4 regions of the Streptomyces sp. NPDC001410 genome follow, and region 1 is predicted to be linked to each of the others. Evidence: predicted binding sites of a transcription regulator. Region 1 holds the regulator's gene; each other region holds the start of a gene.
What was found. Region 1 encodes HrcA, which represses chaperone genes, less so after heat shock. Its sites were predicted from a motif close to TTNGCACTCNGNNNNNCNGAGTGCNAA; they were not measured.

Region 1 (4,909 bases):
TAGTCGCGGTCCTCGTGCAGGACGGCGGCGAAGTCGGCTTTGGCGAGAAGTGCGGCGACCTGCTTGCTCGTCGCCGTGTCCGCCACCTCCGGGAAGCGCAGGCGGCGGGACTGCTTGCCGGCCTCGCGCGCGGTGGCCCGCCACTTGGCGAGCGCCTTGAGGCCCCGGTCGCCCTTCCACTGGGTGATGCAGCGGGCAGCCGACCAGGGCACGATCGCGTCGACGCCGGTCTCGGTCATCGTCTCCACGGCCAGCTCACCGCGGTCGCCCTTGGGCAGGGCCTGGACGACGGTGATACGGGGGCTCGGCTCGGGTTCCACCGGGAACTCGAAGGGCTCGACGACCAGGTGGTCCTTCCCCGACGCGCTGAGGACGACCCCGGCCGCCCCCCGGCCCTTCCCGTCGGTGATCACCACGTCCTCACCGGACTGCAACCGCCGTACGGAGACCGCGTGCCGCCCCTCGGGGCCCGTCACGTCGATGATCGACCCGGGGCCCACGCCCTCCAGGGAGTCGACGACGAAGACCGGAGCCGTCATCGCCCGTCACCTCCGTCCGGCAACGCTGTCCTCGCCGCATCGAGCTCGCCGACGAGGACCTCCACCAGCTCCCCGGCGGGCAGCTCGCGGGCCAACCGGTGGCCCTGGCCCGCCCACAGCGCCATGCCCTGGGCGTCGCCGGCCTTGGCGGCGGCCTTGCGCAGCGGTGAGGTCAGATGGTGGATCTCGGGGTAGGCGGCGGGGGCGTACGGGCCGTGCTCGCGCAGGAAGCGGTTGACCAGGCCGCGCGCCGGGCGGCCGGAGAAGGCGCGGGTCAACTCGGTGCGGGCGAACAGGGGGTTGGTCAGCGCCTGCTTGTGCAGGGTGTTGGCGCCGGATTCCGGGGTGGCAAGGAACGCCGTGCCCAGCTGGGCCGCGCCCGCACCCGCCGCGAGGACGGCGGCGATCTGGCTGCCGCGCATCAGGCCGCCGGCGGCGACGACCGGGATGCTGACGGCCTCCCGGACCTGGGCGATCAGCGAGAGCAGGCCGATGCCGGAGCCGTCGTTCTCGGGGATGTCCCGGTGGGTGCCCTGGTGGCCGCCGGCCTCCACGCCCTGTGCGATCACCGCGTCCGCGCCGGCCCGCTCGACCGCGAGGGCCTCCTCGGCGGTGGTGGCGGTGACCAGGGTGAGGGTTCCGGCACGGCGCAGGGAGTCGAGGACGTCCCGGCTCGGGATGCCGAAGTGGAAGGAGACCACCGGCACCGGGTTGTCGAGGAGGACCGCGAGCTTGGCGTCGTAGCCGTCGTCCCGGCCACTGTCGGGGTCGCCCAGCTCGGTCTCGTACCAGGCGGCCTCACCGGCCAGCTGGTGCGCGTAGACCTCGACGGCGCCCGACTCCGCATACTCCGGCTGGGGCATGAAGAGGTTCACGCCGAAAGGCCGGCTCGTGAGCCCCCGCAGATGCTTGATCTCCTGGTACATGCCGTCGGCGGTCTTGTATCCGGCGGCGAGGAACCCGAGGCCGCCCGCCTCGGACACGGCGGCGGCGAGCTGCGGGACGGAGACACCGCCCGCCATGGGGGCCTGCACGATCGGGTGGGGGAAGAGATCGGTCAGTGCGGAGGACATGACGGCATGTTGTCACGTCCTTTGAACAAGTCCGAATCCGGGCGTCCCACGGCATAGGCCACCGGCATACGGGGTGCCGGGGCACCCCGTAGCCGATGGTTCAGCGCCCGTTGAAAGCGTCCTTCAGGCGGGAGAACAGCCCCTGCTGACCCGGCTGGAACTGTCCCTGCGGACGCTCCTCGCCGCGCAGCTTCGCCAGCTCGCGCAGCAGCCGTTCCTGCTCGGGGTCGAGCTTGGTCGGGGTCGTGACCTCGACGTGGACGATCAGGTCACCCCGGCCGCCGCCGCGCAGGTGCGTGACGCCCCGGTTGTGCAGCGGGATCGACTGGCCGGACTGGGTGCCGGGCCGGATGTCGACCTCCTCCATGCCGTCCAGGGTCTCCAGCGGCACCTTGGTGCCGAGGGCCGCCGCCGTCATCGGGATCGTGACCGTGCAGTGCAGGTCGTCGCCGCGCCGCTGGAAGGTCGGGTGCGGCAGCTCGTGGATCTCGACGTAGAGGTCACCGGCCGGACCGCCGCCGGGGCCGACCTCGCCCTCGCCGGCCAGCTGGATGCGGGTGCCGTTGTCGACACCGGCCGGAATCTTGACGGTCAGCGTGCGACGGGAGCGGACGCGCCCGTCACCGGCGCACTCCGGGCACGGGGTCGGCACGACCGTGCCGAAGCCCTGGCACTGGGGGCAGGGGCGGGAGGTCATGACCTGGCCCAGGAAGGACCGGGTCACCTGGGAGACCTCACCGCGGCCGCGGCACATGTCACACGTCTGGGCGGACGTGCCGGGAGCGGCACCTTCACCGTTACAGGTGTTGCAGACGACCGCGGTGTCGACCTGGATGTCCTTGGTCGTCCCGAAGGCCGCCTCGTCCAGCTCGACCTCGATGCGGATCATCGCGTCCTGGCCGCGCCGGGTGCGCGAGCGCGGGCCGCGCTGCGACGCCGTACCGAAGAACGCGTCCATGATGTCGGAGAAGTTGCCGAAGCCACCGGCCCCGAAGCCGCCCGCTCCGGCGCCGCCCGCCTGGGAGAGCGGGTCGCCGCCGAGGTCGTAGACCTGCTTCTTCTGCGGGTCCGACAGCACCTCGTAAGCGGCGTTGATCTCCTTGAACCGCTCCTGGGTCTTCGGATCCGGGTTGACGTCCGGGTGCAGCTCGCGCGCGAGCCGACGGAACGCCTTCTTGATCTCATCCTGCGACGCGTCGCGGCGCACGCCGAGAACGGCGTAGTAGTCCGTGGCCACTTACGACTCCGCCAGGATCTGTCCGACGTACCGTGCCACTGCGCGTACCGCTCCCATCGTTCCCGGGTAGTCCATGCGGGTCGGTCCGACCACGCCGAGCTTGGCAACCGCCTCGCCGCCCGAACCGTAGCCGACCGACACGACGGAGGTGGAGTTGAGTCCCTCGTGGGCGTTCTCGTGCCCGATGCGCACGGTCATGCCCGGATCCTTCGCCTCGCCGAGGAGCTTGAGGAGCACGACCTGCTCCTCAAGGGCCTCCAGGACGGGCCGGATCACGAGGGGGAAGTCATGTCCGAAGCGGGTGAGATTGGCGGTACCGCCGATCATCAGCCGCTCCTCGTTCTCCTCGACCAGTGTCTCCAGCAGGGTGGAGAGCACTGCGGAGACCGTACCGCGGTCCTCGACGTCGAAGGCCTCGGGCAGGTCCTCGACCAGGCGCGGCACGTCGCTGAACCTGCGGCCCGCGACCCGGCTGTTCAGCCGGGCCCTGAGGTCCGCCAGGGACGCCTCGCCGAAGGGCGCCGGGCAGTCGACCATCCGCTGCTCGACCCGGCCGGTGTCCGTGATCAGCACGAGCATCACGCGCGCGGGAGCGAGCGAGAGCAGCTCCACGTGCCGCACGGTGGACCGGGTCAGGGACGGGTACTGCACGACGGCGACCTGCCGGGTCAGCTGCGCGAGCAGCCGTACCGTGCGGGCCACGACGTCGTCGAGGTCGACGGCGCCCTCCAGGAAGTTCTGGATCGCGCGGCGCTCGGGCGCGGTCATCGGCTTGACGCCCGCGAGCTTGTCCACGAACAGCCGGTAGCCCTTGTCGGTGGGGATGCGCCCGGCACTGGTGTGCGGCTGGGCGATGAACCCCTCGTCCTCCAGGGCAGCCATGTCGTTGCGCACGGTCGCCGGGGAGACGCCGAGGTTGTGCCGCTCGGTGAGCGCTTTCGAGCCCACCGGCTCCTCGGTGCCCACGTAGTCCTGGACGATGGCGCGCAGCACCTGAAGCCTGCGTTCACTCAGCATTCGCGCGCACCTCCAGCATGTCGTCCCCTCGGTTCTTCCGGTCGCCCGCCTGGCACTCTGCGTGTCCGAGTGCCAGCCTTCCCCAGCCCAGTGTACGGGCGTGGGGTACTCACTGGGCAAGGTCGGTCCTGCTGTTCCGGGTTGTACCGCTAGCGTCGCGGTATGACGGTGACTTGGGAAGAGCTGGGGTGGGAGCGGCTGGCGCCCGGGGTGGGGCGGTGCCGGCTGCCCGGCTGGGACTGCACCGTGGGCCTGGTTCTCGGGGCGGGTACGGCACTGATGGTGGACGCCGGGTCGAGCCCGGCCGAGGGCGAGCGGCTGCGGACGTGGGCGGAGCAGCTGGCGGGGCACGGTGTGACCCATCTCGCGCTCACCCATCCCCACTTCGACCACGTCTTCGGCGCGGCCGCCTTCGCCGGGGCGCAGACGTACGCGGCGGTGGGCATCGACGCGGTGTTCGCGTACGAACGCGAGGAGCTGCGCCGGGACGCGGTCCGGCACGGACTGCCGGCCGCGGACGCGGACGCGGCCGTCGCCGCCCTGACTCCTCCCCGCCACCTGGTCTCCGGCGAGTGGACGCTGGACCTCGGCGACGGCCGGCAGGTGCTGCTGGCCAACGTGGGCCCCGGCCACACGGCCCACGATCTCGTGGTGCTCGTCCCCGGCCCGGTCTCCGGCGCCGCCGAGATCGTCTTCTGCGGCGACCTGGTGGAGGAGTCCGGCGAACCCCAGGCGGGCCCGGACGCCGTACCGTCCCGCTGGCCCGACGCCCTGGACCGGCTGCTCGCCCTCGGCGGCGAGGACGCGCTGTACGTCCCCGGTCACGGTGCGGTGGTCGACGCGGCGTTCGTACGACGGCAACGCGACGAGCTGGCAGCGCGTTTCGGCGTGTCGTGAGTGCGGGTCGGCGGCTTCTCCTATCGTCATCCGAATGCGCCAGTACTCACCGGACCTGACCCCGCCCTGGAAGAAGCCCAAGCCCGTGCCGGAGGTCCCGGCGGAGCCCGGCCTGGTGGTCGAGGAGCCCGGTACCGGTTTCTGCG
Region 2 (4,909 bases), on a different contig from region 1:
AGCCGCCCCACCACCTCTGAGCGGCCCGCGGGAGCGCCGCTAGCGCTCGTCGTGCCCCGACCCGCGCTGGGCGACCAGCGCGTCGCGGATCTCCTTGAGGACCTCCAGCTCGGTCACCTCGATGATCTCGTGCGTGCCCTCCTTCGCCTTCCGGCGGGCCTCCACCCGGGACAGGTACTTCGCCATCGGCAGGACCATCAGGAAGTACACGACGGCCGCGGTGATCACGAAGCTCAGCGTCGCGCCGAGGACCGAGCCCCACATCAGCTGGATGCCCTGGTCGCCCTTGCAGCTGCTGCTCAGGCACGCGCTGTAGATGTCCAGGTTCTGCGTGCCGATCGCGCCCACCAGCGGGTTGATGAGCCCCTTCACCACCGAGTTGACGATGTTGGTGAAAGCGGCGCCGATGACCACCGCGACTGCCAGATCGACGACGTTGCCGCGCATCAGGAAGGCCTTGAAGCCCTGCCAGATGCTCGGTTCCTTCTTCGCGTTCACCTCGGGGACTCTCCTCGCGTGCACAGGGTGTGGAACGAAACGCTCCGCAACCTACGGCACGGTGCGGCCATTGTGTCCAATTCCGTAGCTCGGTCGAAGGGGTCGACGGCGGGTCGCAGAGACATCGGCCGAGGTGGCTCAGCACAGCGTCACCGCCAGCCGTGCGGTGGCGCTCGCGCCCACGAGCCGCGCCGCCGTGGTGCGCGGCACCGACAGCACGACCAGCGCCCCGCTCTCGGACGCACCCTCCAGCGGCTCCGGCACCCTCGTCACCCGCACACCCCGCGCGAGCACCCGGGCGCCGCCTCCGGCCGACGGATCCTCGGCCGCGATGACGTCGACGCGGTCGCCGGGCCGGAGCAGCCGGACGGTGGCGGCGTCCGAGATCCGCACCGGCGCCGTCACCATGTCCACCGCTCCGTGCCGTCGTGCGGGTTCCGTGACCGGGTGCCCGCGGACCCGTTCGGCGCGGTGGGGTTCGGTCGTGCTCCGCGGCCCCGCCGCCACGAGCGCGGCCGCGGTCACGGCGAGGCCGGCCGCGAGAGCCCGCCTGCGATGCCGTACCAGCCGCTGCAACTGATACCGCCCGCCGCGCACGCGCACCGGGGCGAAGGGCGGGACCTCGCAGGTCGCCGGGGCGTCGGTGCCGAGGGGACGCGGGAGGCGGAGGGGAGGCGCGGCCGGACTGGGGGACGACGAGGTCAAGGGCATGGGGATCACCGCCTGCGACGAGGGGATTTCGGCTTGCCCTGCCACGATGACGCCTCGCGCCGAAGCCCGCCGGAGCCGGTGGACTACTGCGGGGTTGTGGACAACTCACCCACCCGAACGGGGACTTCCGGCCGCCCCGTCCCTCGTGTCGAGCCATCCCTCGTGTCGCCCCGTGCCTCGCCTGGCCCCGTTCCCCGCCTCGTTCCCGGCGCCGACCCGTTCTTCGCGTCGACCCGTTCCCCGCGTCGACCCGTCCGCGTCGACCCGTCCCTCGCGTCGAGCAGTTCCCCGCCTCGCCCCGTTCCTCCCGCTACGGCAGTTCGAAGCCCGGGTCCATCCCGCCGAGGGCGTTCTTGCAGAGGCAGTCCCGCGCCCCGGTCTCCGGCAGTGCCGCCACCGCGTCGAACAGCACGCCGCGCAACCGGTCCACGTTGGCCGCGAACACCTGCAGCACCTCCTCGTGGGAGACCCCCTCGCCGGTCTCGGCACCGGCGTCCAGGTCGGTGACCAGGGCCAGCGACGTGTAGCAGAGCTCCAGTTCACGGGCGAGCGCCGCCTCGGGGTGGCCGGTCATGCCCACCACGGACCAGCCCTGAGCCTGATGCCACAACGATTCGGCGCGGGTCGAGAAGCGCGGCCCCTCGACCACGACCAGCGTGCCGCCGTCCACCGGTTCCCAGTCCCGTCCGTGCGCCGCCTTCAGCGCGGCAGCCCGGCCGGCGGGGCAGTAGGGGTCGGCCATGGACACGTGCACGACGTTGGGCACCGTGCCGTCGGGCAGCGGCAGCCCGTCGAAGTACGTCTGGACCCTGACCTTCGTACGGTCCACCAGCTGGTCCGGCACGAGCAGGGTGCCGGGGCCGTACTCGGCGCGCAGACCGCCGACCGCGCACGGGCCGAGGACCTGCCGGACGCCGACCGAGCGCAGCGCCCAGAGGTTGGCGCGGTAGTTGATGCGGTGCGGTGGCAGGTGGTGGCCGCGGCCGTGCCGGGGCAGGAAGGCGACCCGCCGGCCGGCGATCTCGCCGAGGAAGAGGGAGTCGCTGGGCTGCCCGTAGGGGGTGTCCACCTGGACCTCGGTCACGTCGTCGAGGAACGAGTAGAAGCCCGACCCGCCGATTACACCGATCTCTGCGTTCGCCATGACGAGCACATTAGCTGGCTGCGGAAAGCCGGGGGAGCCGGTGCCCGAGTACACCTGAGGCCCTGCCGTCACGCGCGACGGCAGGGCCCGGGGAGTGAGATCTCAGGCCGCGGAGCTGCTGCTCGACGAGCCCGACGAAGACGAGGACGCCGAGGACGACGTGGACGCCGACGAGGACGACTTCGAGTCGGACGACGAGGAGCCGGACGACTTCGTCGCCGGGCTGCTGCTCGACGTGGAGCCGCGGGAGTCGTTGCGGTAGAAGCCGGAGCCCTTGAAGACGATGCCGACCGCGGAGAACACCTTCTTCAGGCGGCCACCGCAGTTGGGGCACTCGGTCAGGGCGTCATCGGTGAACTTCTGAACCGCCTCGAGGCCCTCGCCGCACTCGGTGCACTGGTACTGGTAGGTCGGCACTGTCTTCCTCCTGGCACTCTCACTCGATGAGTGCTAACGATCGTCCATATTAACCCGTGCGGCCAGCGAACGGAGTAACGTACGTCACCTGCCCACGGGCAGCGGTCAGGGCTTGACCGTCATGAGGGCCTCGTGCCCAAGTGAGGAGCCGCTTGGCGGCGGAGTCACAGTGACGTATTCCCGGGTTTTTTCGACACGTCACATCTCACCGATCGCGACAGGCTCGCGATGGGCCGCGCCGCGCGTGACCACCTTGGTCGCGCGCGGCGGCACCAGCCGCGAACGCAGCGCCGCCAGGGTCGCCAGAGCCAGCAGTGTGCCGGCCATCGGCACCAGGAAACCGGCACCACCCCACAGGCGGTCCTCCAGCTGTCCGGCGACCGTGACGGCGGCCGCCTGACCGAGCGCGACGGCGCCGGTCAGCCAGGTGAACGCCTCGGTGCGGGCCTCGGCCGGCACCAGGCCCTCGACCAGTGTGTAGCCGGTGATCAGGGCTGGTGCGATGCACATGCCGACCAGCAGGCCGAGACCGGCCAGCAGGAGCACCGAGTGCGCCGTCCACAGCGCGGACGCGGTCAGCGCGAGCGCGGCGTAGCCGAGGACCAGGCGGCGCTGCGGGGCGGCCTTCCAGGCGATCGCGCCGCAGACGATGCCGGAGAGCATGTTGCCGGCGGCGAAGGTGCCGTAGAGGACACCGTTGAGGCCGGGCTCGCCGATCGACTCGGTGAACGCCGCCAGCGACACCTGCATGCCGCCGAAGACCGACCCGATGCCCAGGAAGGTCACCACCAGCACCCGGACGCCCGGGACGCGCAGGGCGGAGGCGTGCTGCACGCGCGCGTGCCCGCTCTCGCCGGACACCGACGGCTGCGTGCTCTTCTGCGCGGCGAACAGCAGACCGCCGACGAGCGTCAGCGCGGCCTCGGTCACCAGGCCCGCGGACGGGGTGACGGCGGTGCACAGCGCGGTCGCCAGCAGGGGCCCGAAGACAAAGGTCAGCTCGTCCGTGACGGACTCGAAGGCCGCCGCGGTGGTCATCAGGGGCGAGCCCTGGAGCTTCACGCCCCAGCGTGCACGCACCATGGGGCCGACCTGCGGGACCGAGGCGCCGGTCGGCACGGCCGCCACGAACAGCGCCCACAGGGGCGCGTGCGCCAGCGCGAGCGCCGTCAAGGTCAGGCCGGACAGCGCGTGCACCAGGACACCCGGGATCAGGACGGCGCGCTGTCCGTAACGGTCGGCGAGGCGGCCGCTGTACGGCGCGAACAGCGCCATGGAGACACCAGTGGCGGCCGCGGCGGCGCCCGCGGCGCCGTACGAGCCGGTGGTGTGCTGCACGAGCAGCACGATGGAGATGGTGAGCATCGCGAACGGCTGGCGCGCCGCGAAGCCGGGGAGCAGGAACGTCCAGGCGCCGCGGGTGCGCAGCAGCTGTCCGTATCCCGGGCGGGAAGAGGCCGGCGAGGTCGTCTCCGGTGCGGTGGTGGTGACCGTGGATCCCACGGCCGTGCCTTTCTGCCGCCTGGTAGCGCGGGCCCCGTTGTGGGCCCGGGCGCCGAGAGCTGTCCTCTTGCGCAAACTGCGGTAGATACCGGCGCCCACTGTGGGTGGGGGTGGCCCGGCCGCCATACGGTCGCGCCAGCTCTGCGTCAGGCAGAGTTGGTTCGATCAGGGTGCGCCTTCATCGTACAGGTGGCGCTACCTCGCCCACCTGTGAAAATGAGCACCATCCGTGGCGGTCACCTGTGATTACCGGAGGTGTGAACCGCACGAAACACCCCCTTAACGCGGGGCTGCCCGGTTAACGCGAGCTGCCCGGCCCGTCCATGCCCAGCCAGCCGGCCAGCTTGCCGCCGTAGGCGACCGCGCGCAGGCGCCGTTCCGCCGCGTCGCGCACGGGGTCGGTGGCGACCACAAGGAGTTCGTCCCCGTGCCGCAGCACCGTCGTGGGCAGCGGAACAAACGATTTTCCATCCCGGACGACGAGGGTGACGGCGGCGCCGGGCGGCAGCCGCAGCTCGTTGACCTCGACGCCGTGCATCCGGGAGCCCTCGGGGATCGAGACGGACAGCAGATGCCCGCGCAGCCGCTCCAGGGGTGCCGACTCGATGCCGAGGTCGGCGGCCTCGCCCTCCTCGC
Region 3 (4,909 bases), on a different contig from region 1:
GACTCGAAGAACCCCCAAGGACCGAAGCTCTTCTTCAGCTCGGTCACCTGGGCTGCCTTCACCTCTTCTCTCAAGTGACCGTTGGGGCCGGGTCCCGGCCGGGGTTCGCGAGCAACGGTCGGCTGCGAGGGGACCCTCGGCTGACGGGCGCGGTCGCGCCTCGCCAGCACGCCGGGCCGGCTTGGCGGCCTGCGGGCGAGTGGGGGAAGGAAACCGGCCGATGGACCTGAGTGGTGCGAATGGGCCGACCTCTGCCTCGTCTGACCTGCCTGACCAGGGCATTTGCCGGGGCTGGTGGCCCGAATGCACCAATCACTCGGTGAAGCGAGGCTGAAGGGGCCTGTGTGACGGGCGGGACTCGGAGAACAGGTGCATCGCCCCGCCCACCGGCCGCAAGCCGCCAACCCGGCCCGGCCTGCCCCAACCCAGCGTTCGCGCCCCACCCACCGGCGGCCAGCCGCTATGCCAGCCCGGCGTGCAGGCGAGGCGCGAACGCGCCCCTCCGCCAACGGCACAAGCGCAGCACGCCCAAGGGCCAACCCCGCCAACGGGCCACTGCTCCCCGGCCGCCCGCTCGCTTCTTCCCCGTGCTGGAGCGGACCGGGTCAAGGGTGGGCCGCAGGCCCATCGCCGAAGGCGACGCGCAGCGCCCTCGACGCGGGCCGTGGAAGCACGACAATCGCCGAGCAGCGGGCGGCCCGACGGTCACTGGCCAACTCCCGAGGCTCAGGCCTCGCATCCCCGCCCTGCGAGTTGACTTCACTACGCAGACTGACCGTATGCCGAAACCCCCACTGATCTCCGCGAGCGACGAGCTGGAGCGGTCCTCCGTCGTAGCCAACAACTCCATGAACCGGGAACGCGGGCTCACCGGAGTCAACAGCTACGCCCGCGAGTTGGGCTTCGATCCCGTTGCCCGGCTGGCCGGTCGTCCCGCTCCCTCCTGGCTGGACCTGTGCAGTGGTGAGGGCCGGGCCCTGCGGGAGGCGGCCGGTGCCCTGTCGAGGGACGCTGTGCTCACCGCCGTGGATCTCGTGGGGCCGCTCGCGCCCGGGGCGCCGACACCGCCCGTCCTGGAGGAGATCGTCGCCTCCGTTTCCTCTTGGGCGCCCTCACGGACGTACGACCTCATCACCTGCGTACACGGTCTCCACTACATCGGCGATCAGCTGGGGCTCGTCTGCCGGGCCGCCTCCTGGCTCGCTCCCGACGGGCTGTTCATCGCCCACTTCGACCCCGACTCCATCCGCTGGGTCGATGGCTCACCTGCCGGGCGGGCCGTTCTTTCCGCCCTCCGCGCCGCCGGGTTCCGCTACAGCTCCCGGCACCACCGCCTCACCCTCGATGGCGCCCGCGACATCCGACCGCCGTTCCGCTACGTCGGCGCCGATCCCTCCGCCGGGCCGAACTACACGGGTCAGCCCGCAGTGGGTTCCTATTACGCGGAGACCCGCGTCGGCTGAGCCCTGAACACGCCCGAGGGCGGCACCCCCAGCCAGAAGCTGGACGTACCGCCCTCGGTCCGAAGGACAGGCGATCAACCGTCAGGTCGATCAGAAGTCCATGTCACCGCCCGGCATGCCGCCCGGAGCGGCCGCGGCGGCCTTCTCCGGCTTGTCGGCGATGACGGCCTCGGTGGTGAGGAACAGCGCGGCGATGGAGGCGGCGTTCTGCAGGGCAGAGCGGGTCACCTTCGCCGGGTCGATGATGCCCTCGGCGATCATGTCGACGTACTCGCCCGTGGCGGCGTTCAGACCGTGGCCGACGGCCAGGTTGCGCACCTTCTCCACGACGACGCCACCCTCAAGACCACCGTTGACGGCGATCTGCTTCAGCGGGGCCTCCAGGGCGAGCTTCACGGCGTTGGCGCCGGTCGCCTCGTCACCCTCCAGGTCCAGCTTCTCGAAGACGCCCGAGGTCTGCAGCAGGGCCACGCCACCACCGGCGACGATGCCCTCCTCGACGGCGGCCTTCGCGTTGCGGACGGCGTCCTCGATGCGGTGCTTGCGCTCCTTGAGCTCCACCTCGGTGGCGGCACCGGCCTTGATGACCGCGACACCGCCGGCGAGCTTCGCCAGGCGCTCCTGCAGCTTCTCGCGGTCGTAGTCGGAGTCGCTGTTCTCGATCTCGGCGCGGATCTGGTTGACCCGGCCGCCGACCTGCTCCGAGGAGCCGGCACCGTCGACGATGGTGGTCTCGTCCTTGGTGATGACGACCTTGCGGGCGCGGCCCAGGAGGTCCAGGGTCGCGTTCTCCAGCTTGAGGCCGACCTCCTCGGAGATGACCTCGCCGCCCGTGAGGATGGCGATGTCGCCGAGCATGGCCTTGCGGCGGTCACCGAAGCCCGGAGCCTTGACGGCGACGGACTTGAAGGTGCCACGGATCTTGTTGACGACCAGGGTCGACAGGGCCTCGCCCTCGACGTCCTCGGCGATGATCAGCAGCGGCTTGCCCGACTGCATGACCTTCTCCAGCAGCGGGAGCAGGTCCTTGACCGAGCCGATCTTGGAGTTGGCGATGAGGATGTACGGGTCCTCGAGCGACGCCTCCATGCGCTCCATGTCGGTCGCGAAGTAGGCGGAGATGTAACCCTTGTCGAAGCGCATGCCCTCGGTGAGCTCAAGCTCCAGACCGAAGGTGTTGCTCTCCTCGACGGTGATGACGCCTTCCTTGCCGACCTTGTCCATGGCCTCGGCGATCAGCTCGCCGATCTGGGTGTCGGCGGCGGAGATGGACGCGGTGGAGGCGATCTGCTCCTTGGTCTCGACGTCCTTCGCCTGCTCGAGGAGTGCGGCGGAGACGGCCTCTACGGCCTTCTCGATACCGCGCTTGAGGGCCATCGGGTTGGCGCCGGCGGCGACGTTGCGGAGGCCTTCCTTGACCAGGGCCTGGGCCAGGACGGTCGCGGTCGTCGTGCCGTCACCGGCCACGTCGTCCGTCTTCTTCGCGACTTCCTTGACCAGCTCGGCGCCGATCTTCTCGAACGGGTCCTCGAGCTCGATCTCCTTGGCGATGGAGACACCATCGTTGGTGATCGTGGGGGCGCCCCACTTCTTCTCGAGGACGACGTTGCGACCCTTGGGGCCGAGCGTCACCTTGACGGCGTCCGCGAGCTGGTTCATGCCGCGCTCGAGGCCGCGCCGCGCCTCCTCGTCGAACGCGATGATCTTGGCCATGTGAAGTGGTCCCTCCAGGACTGGGGGTGATTCCTTCGGACCGCGCCCGCGCCCGCGACGGACGGCTCGCCGACCTGTGGTTCCTTGCCCCACCTGGCCTGCGGGCCTCACCGACCCGGTCCTTCTTTGTCACTCTCACCTTCAGAGTGCTAACGCCAATGATTAGCACTCGGCACCCCCGAGTGCAAGCGCCTCGGGGGTGCCGGGGGTGCGCTCAGCCGCGCGCGAACAGGGGAGCGCCGGGCATGACGAAGGGCCCGCACCCCGGGAGGTGCGGGCCCTTCGAAGATGAAACAGAAGAACGTCGGTGTCAGTCGACGCGTGCTTCAGCTGGTCGCCAGCCGGACCATGTCCGCCTGCGGGCCCTTCTGGCCCTGCGAGATCTCGAAGTCGACCCGCTGCCCCTCTTCCAGGGTGCGGTAACCGTCCATCTGGATCGCGCTGTAGTGGACGAAAACATCCGCACCACCGTCGACCGCGATGAAGCCGTACCCCTTCTCCGCGTTGAACCACTTGACGGTGCCCTGAGCCATGCCTAACTCCCCTATTACTGGCCCTTGCACAGATCCACACTTCGCGGACCCGGGTCAGACCTCACCCCCCATTGGTCGGGGGCGTGCGCCGGAACGCGTCGACCGCGGCTGAATGTATCTGTCCAACTGCCCTCTGCAACAGGTCAATCGGACGAGAATTCTGGACGAGCCCGATCCGGAATCTGCCGAGAATTCGTCCGAATTCAGGGCAAGTCGGGCTCCAGAAAAGGCGCAAAAGGCGCATACAGCCCGTGCACTTTGGCTGCTTCTCACCGGGCGTAAGGCATGATTCCGGGGCTTGCGACCCGCAGACCCGGCGCGCGTTCCCCAACTGTACCGCGCTCAATCACGCAGAATGGCCCCCTCCGCTTCTCTCACGGAGGAGGCCATTCGATGAACATTCAGTAACCGCGGTTACCGTAGGTAATGGTCGCTTTTGATCAGCCGCCGGCGACCGCGGGAATGATGGAGACACCGGCGCCGTCCGGGGTCGCCGTCTCCAGCCCCTGCTCGAAGCGGACGTCGTCGTCGTTGACGTACACGTTGACGAAGCGGCGCAGCTTGCCCTGGTCGTCCAGCACGCGGGCCGCGATGCCCGTGTGGTTCTTCTCCAGGTCCTGGATGACCTCGGCGAGGGTCCCGCCCTCGGCGGCGACCTCGGCCCGGCCACCGGTGTAGGTGCGCAGGATGGTGGGGATGCGAACGGTCACGCTCATGCGAGGCCAGCCTCTCGGAAGGAGTCCAGGGTCGGACGGATGGTGGCGGTGAGACCCGTGCCGGCCACCGCGTCGAGGGTCTTGAGGCCGTCACCGGTGTTGAGGACGACCGTCGTCAGGGTCGGGTCCAGCACGCCGGCCTCGATCAGCTTCTTCGTCACGCCGACCGTCACACCGCCGGCGGTCTCCGCGAAGATGCCCTCGGTCCGGGCCAGCAGCTTGATCGCGTCCACGACCTGCTCGTCCGTCACATCCTCCACCGCGCCACCGGTACGGCGGGCGATGTCGAGGACGTACGGGCCGTCGGCCGGGTTACCGATCGCCAGCGACTTGGCGATGGTGTTCGGCTTCTGCGGGCGGACCACGTCGTGACCGGCCTTGAAGGCGGTGGACACCGGCGAGCAGCCCTCGGCCTGCGCACCGAAGATCTTGTACGGCCTGTCCTCGACGAGCCCGAGCTTGATCAGCTCCTGCAGACCCTTGT
Region 4 (4,909 bases), on a different contig from region 1:
GACGAGGTCCCCCTGAGACCCCCGGCGCCACCGACCGTGAAACCGAAGATCACCGCGCGCGCGGGCTTCGAGGTGGACGGCCAGGAGGAGGAGAACCTCCCACCGGTCTTCACCACCGTCCCCACCAGGCAGAAGGTCGTCTTCCTCACCCTCGACGACGGCGCCGAGAAGGACCCGGCGTTCCTGCGCATGATGAGCGACCTGAAGATCCCCTACACGGCCTTCCTCAGCAACTACCTCGTCAAGGACGACTACGGCTACTTCCGCCGGATGCAGTCCGAGGGCCACACCCTCAACAACCACACCCTCACCCACCCTTACCTGCCCGGACTGTCCTACGAGGAGCAGAAGGACGAGATCTGCGGCATGCAGGCCGTCATGAAGCGGCAGTTCGGAAAGGCGCCGACCGTCTTCCGCCCGCCCTACGGCAACTACAACGGCGACACCCTGCGCGCCGCCAAGTCCTGCGGGATCAAGTACGCGCCGATCTGGGACGAGGAGGTCTTCGTCGACCACTGGGAGTACCGCGAGGACGACAAGAGCCTGCACCCCGGCGACATCGTGCTCACCCACTTCCGCGGCCGCGACGACTGGGACGGCACGATGGTCGACGACATGCGCCGGTTCCTGAACAAGGTCACGCGCGAGGGGTACGCCGTGGCACGCCTGGAGGACTACCTGTGAGGCGCCGGGGGCGACCGGGGCGCGGCCCGGGAGGAGCACGGTCCGGGCCGGCCGTCGTGCTCGCGTCGGCCCTCCTCCTCACGGGCTGCGCCCAGTCGGTCGACCCCATCGAACGCCTCGGCAAACGGGCGGCCCAGGGCGTACGACAGCCCAGCCCCGCCGTCAGTCAGGCGTACCGCCGCTGGGGCCTGGCCGCCCCGCTCGCCGCCCCGCCCCGCCACCGTGCCCAACCCCTGACGGCCCACGGGGCGGGTGCCTCCCCGCCCCGCGTCGTGGACCATGTCGCCACCACCGACAAGGTCGTCTTCCTCACCTACGACGACGGCGCCGAGCGCGACCCGCGCTTCGTCGACATGGTCCGCGAACTCAGGCTGCCGGTCAGCTTCTTCCTCACCGACAGCGTCGTCGGCCCCGGCTACGGCCACTTCGCCCGCCTGCGCGCGGTCGGCGCCGACATCGAGAACCACACCCTCGACCACCCGGCTATGTCCGGACTGCCGTACGCCGGCCAGCGCGCCGAGATCTGCGGCCAGCAGGACAAACTCAAGTCCCGCTTCGGCATCCGCCCCCGTCTCTTCCGCCCGCCCTACGGCACGTACGACACCACGACGCTGCGCGCCGCCGCCGACTGCGGCATCTCCTCGCTCGTCCTGTGGCGCGCCGCCATGACCCCCGACGGCATCGCCTACACACACGGAGAGCGCCACCTGCGCCCGGGCGACATCGTCCTCGTCGGCCCCGACGAGGCGACGGGCCCGACGCTGAAGGAACGCACGGCACGCTTGCTGCGCATGGTGCAGGCAAGTGGGCTGACGGTGGGCCGCCTTGAGGACTACCTGTAACGGCTCTTTCGGCAACGGTTCCTGTCAGCGCCGGCCGCACCGATCCAGCCCGTCCGGCGCTTGAGGACGAGGCCGTTCAGGCCGATCTTCCCCGCGACGCGCCGCAGGCATTGGCACTCCGCTTGACCGAGTGCTAATCCCGGTCATAGTCTCGGCTCTGGCACTCGGCAGATGAGAGTGCCAACAAACGCGACGGGCAGGTCCGGCACCCGCGACGACGGATCGACCTGGTCGCCACCTCAGACAGTTAACCCCGTGAGATCTCCGAAGGGGGAGGTCGGATCGTGACGACCGCCAGCTCCAAGGTTGCCATCAAGCCGCTTGAGGACCGCATCGTGGTCCAGCCGCTCGACGCCGAGCAGACCACGGCCTCTGGCCTGGTCATCCCGGACACCGCGAAGGAGAAGCCCCAGGAGGGCGCCGTCCTCGCCGTGGGCCCGGGCCGCTTCGAGAACGGCGAGCGCCTTCCGCTCGACGTCAAGGTCGGCGACGTCGTTCTGTACAGCAAGTACGGCGGCACCGAGGTGAAGTACAACGGCGAGGAGTACCTCGTCCTCTCGGCTCGCGACGTTCTCGCGATCATCGAGAAGTAATCGCCTCCAGCACTCAGTTGCTTCCAGCTGCGCCCCTGGCCCCCGCGACCACATAAGAAGCCGGGCGCCGGGGCGCAGTTCTTTTTTCACCCACAGATTTCCGAGAGGGCTCCCGCTGTCATGGCGAAGATCCTGAAGTTCGACGAGGACGCCCGTCGCGCCCTCGAGCGCGGCGTCAACAAGCTGGCCGACACGGTGAAGGTGACGATCGGCCCCAAGGGCCGCAACGTCGTCATCGACAAGAAGTTCGGCGCCCCCACCATCACCAACGACGGTGTCACCATCGCCCGCGAGGTCGAGGTCGAGGACCCGTACGAGAACCTCGGCGCCCAGCTGGTGAAGGAGGTGGCGACCAAGACCAACGACATCGCTGGTGACGGCACCACCACCGCCACCGTGCTCGCCCAGGCGCTGGTGCGCGAGGGCCTGAAGAACGTCGCCGCGGGCGCCTCCCCGGCCGCCCTGAAGAAGGGCATCGACGCGGCCGTCGCCGCCGTCTCCGAGGACCTCCTCGCCTCGGCCCGCCCGATCGAGGAGAAGTCCGACATCGCCGCCGTGGCTGCGCTGTCCGCCCAGGACCAGCAGGTCGGCGAGCTGATCGCCGAGGCGATGGACAAGGTCGGCAAGGACGGTGTCATCACCGTCGAGGAGTCCAACACCTTCGGTCTGGAGCTGGACTTCACCGAGGGCATGGCCTTCGACAAGGGCTACCTGTCGCCGTACTTCGTGACGGACCAGGAGCGCATGGAGGCCGTCCTGGAGGACCCGTACATCCTCATCAACCAGGGCAAGATCGCCTCGATCCAGGACCTGCTGCCGCTGCTGGAGAAGGTCATCCAGGCGGGTGCCTCCAAGCCGCTGCTGATCATCGCCGAGGACGTCGAGGGCGAGGCCCTGTCGACCCTGGTCGTCAACAAGATCCGTGGCACCTTCAACGCCGTCGCGGTGAAGGCCCCCGGCTTCGGCGACCGCCGCAAGGCGATGCTGCAGGACATGGCCGTCCTCACCGGCGCCACCGTCATCTCCGAGGAGGTCGGCCTCAAGCTCGACCAGGCCGGTCTGGACGTGCTGGGCTCCGCCCGCCGCGTGACGGTCACCAAGGACGACACGACCATCGTCGACGGTGCCGGCAACTCCGAGGACGTCCTCGGCCGGGTCAACCAGATCAAGGCCGAGATCGAGAACACCGACTCCGACTGGGACCGCGAGAAGCTCCAGGAGCGCCTCGCGAAGCTGGCCGGCGGCGTGTGCGTCATCAAGGTCGGCGCCGCCACCGAGGTGGAGCTGAAGGAGAAGAAGCACCGTCTGGAGGACGCCATCTCCGCGACCCGCGCCGCGGTCGAGGAGGGCATCGTCTCCGGTGGTGGCTCCGCGCTGGTCCACGCCGTCAAGGTGCTGGAGGGCGACCTCGGCAAGTCCGGCGACGAGGCCACGGGTGTCTCGGTCGTCCGCCGCGCCGCCGTCGAGCCGCTGCGCTGGATCGCCGAGAACGCCGGCCTCGAGGGCTACGTCATCGTCTCCAAGGTGGCGGAGCTGGAGAAGGGCAACGGCTACAACGCCGCCTCCGGCGAGTACGGCGACCTGGTCAAGGCCGGTGTCATCGACCCGGTCAAGGTCACCCGCTCTGCCCTGGAGAACGCCGCCTCCATCGCCTCCCTGCTGCTCACGACCGAGACCCTGGTCGTCGAGAAGAAGGAAGAGGAGCCGGCCGAGGCGGGCCACGGCCACGGTCACGGCCACGCCCACTGAGGCACCTCAGCACTGAGGCCCGGCACCCCTCGGGGTGCCGGGCCTCCGCTGTGTGCCCTGCGGCCGCGCGCCCTACTTCTCCAGCTCGTCCAGCGCGCCCAACTGGTCCAGCAGCCCGAGCCGGTCGTACTGCCACCAGGCCTCGCAGATCTTCCCGTCGTGGTCGAACCGGAAGACCGTCGTACCGGTCATCGACACCTGCCGGCCGGTGTTGGGCAGGCCCATGAACTCGCCGGTCTGGATGCCGTTCCAGCTCCAGCGGGTGCAGACCCGGTCCGTCTGGGTGATCTGGTCCTCGATCGTGAACGTGAAGTCGAAGGCGTTCCGCCACATCTCGATCTCACGCCGCATGTTGTCCAGCCCGAGCTGGTCCTGCTCGTTGGCCGGGTCGTGGTCGTGGTAGTGCTCCGCGATCAGGTCGTTCAGCGCGGGCAACGGCCCCTGGATCGCGACGGTGTCGAAGAACCGGCGCGCCTGGGCCGCGTACAACGGCTCGTCGCGCACCACGTCCAGGTCCGTGAACGTGGGCATCTCGTCGCACAGGGCGACCAGGTTCCGGAAGATCCGGTCGGTCTCCGGCAGGTTCGAGTTCCGCATCGCCTCCTCGTACGACGGGAACTCCACGATCTCGATGACGTGTGACGCGTCCGAGCGGTCCTTGCCGACCACCGCGTGCGTCGCGGTCCGCTTCCCCTTGGTCTGTTCGACCCACTGGTCCATCAGCCGGTTCATCTCGTCGATCCGGCTGGTCTTGCAGTCGATGAGCTGTACGAACGTCATGGCGCCGCCTCCCGGCCCCCTGGGTCCGGATCCGTCAGGCCCATTTTCCCACCGGAACGCGGCCGCCACCCGTCCTACTGGGGGCCGTACTTGCGCCCCGTCTTCGAGCTGATGCCGCCCATCAGCCCGCGTGGGGCGACCTTCACCAGTCCCATCAGCGCTTTGTACCGGGGGTCCGGGATGGACAGCGTCTTGCCGCGCGCGAGGTCGGCCAGGGCCGCCGCGACCAGCTTGTCCGCGTCCAGCCACATCCAGCCCGGG

Region 2: ACFY3C_RS34670 (FmdB family zinc ribbon protein) is a predicted target of HrcA. The motif match lies at 2,781-2,807, and genes of this name have one in related genera.
Region 3: groL (chaperonin GroEL) is a predicted target of HrcA. The motif match lies at 3,339-3,365, and genes of this name have one in related genera.
Region 4: groES (co-chaperone GroES) is a predicted target of HrcA. The motif match lies at 1,637-1,663, and genes of this name have one in related genera.

Annotation. Positions count from the first base shown of each region.
Region 1 is NZ_JBIAWE010000002.1:634,777-639,685, reverse strand. It holds gene ACFY3C_RS06355 (16S rRNA (uracil(1498)-N(3))-methyltransferase) at 1-539, opposite strand, end outside; gene ACFY3C_RS06350 (nitronate monooxygenase) at 536-1,612, opposite strand; gene dnaJ (molecular chaperone DnaJ) at 1,713-2,849, opposite strand; gene hrcA (heat-inducible transcriptional repressor HrcA) at 2,850-3,866, opposite strand; gene ACFY3C_RS06335 (MBL fold metallo-hydrolase) at 4,029-4,763, shown strand; gene ACFY3C_RS06330 (DUF3097 domain-containing protein) at 4,798-4,909, shown strand, end outside.
Region 2 is NZ_JBIAWE010000019.1:33,595-38,503, forward strand. It holds gene ACFY3C_RS34650 (hypothetical protein) at 1-20, shown strand, start outside; gene mscL (large conductance mechanosensitive channel protein MscL) at 40-498, opposite strand; gene ACFY3C_RS34660 (hypothetical protein) at 637-1,209, opposite strand; gene ACFY3C_RS34665 (S-methyl-5'-thioadenosine phosphorylase) at 1,520-2,353, opposite strand; gene ACFY3C_RS34670 (FmdB family zinc ribbon protein) at 2,456-2,770, opposite strand; gene ACFY3C_RS34675 (MFS transporter) at 2,969-4,273, opposite strand; gene ACFY3C_RS34680 (potassium/proton antiporter) at 4,572-4,909, opposite strand, start outside.
Region 3 is NZ_JBIAWE010000016.1:28,469-33,377, forward strand. It holds gene ACFY3C_RS31205 (DUF397 domain-containing protein) at 1-78, shown strand, start outside; gene ACFY3C_RS31210 (class I SAM-dependent methyltransferase) at 780-1,463, shown strand; gene groL (chaperonin GroEL) at 1,554-3,176, opposite strand; gene ACFY3C_RS31220 (cold-shock protein) at 3,503-3,709, opposite strand; gene ACFY3C_RS31225 (MoaD/ThiS family protein) at 4,150-4,425, opposite strand; gene thrC (threonine synthase) at 4,422-4,909, opposite strand, start outside.
Region 4 is NZ_JBIAWE010000009.1:344,159-349,067, forward strand. It holds gene ACFY3C_RS22200 (polysaccharide deacetylase family protein) at 1-684, shown strand, start outside; gene ACFY3C_RS22205 (polysaccharide deacetylase family protein) at 741-1,526, shown strand; gene groES (co-chaperone GroES) at 1,811-2,119, shown strand; gene groL (chaperonin GroEL) at 2,240-3,868, shown strand; gene ACFY3C_RS22220 (ester cyclase) at 3,941-4,648, opposite strand; gene ACFY3C_RS22225 (SDR family NAD(P)-dependent oxidoreductase) at 4,723-4,909, opposite strand, start outside.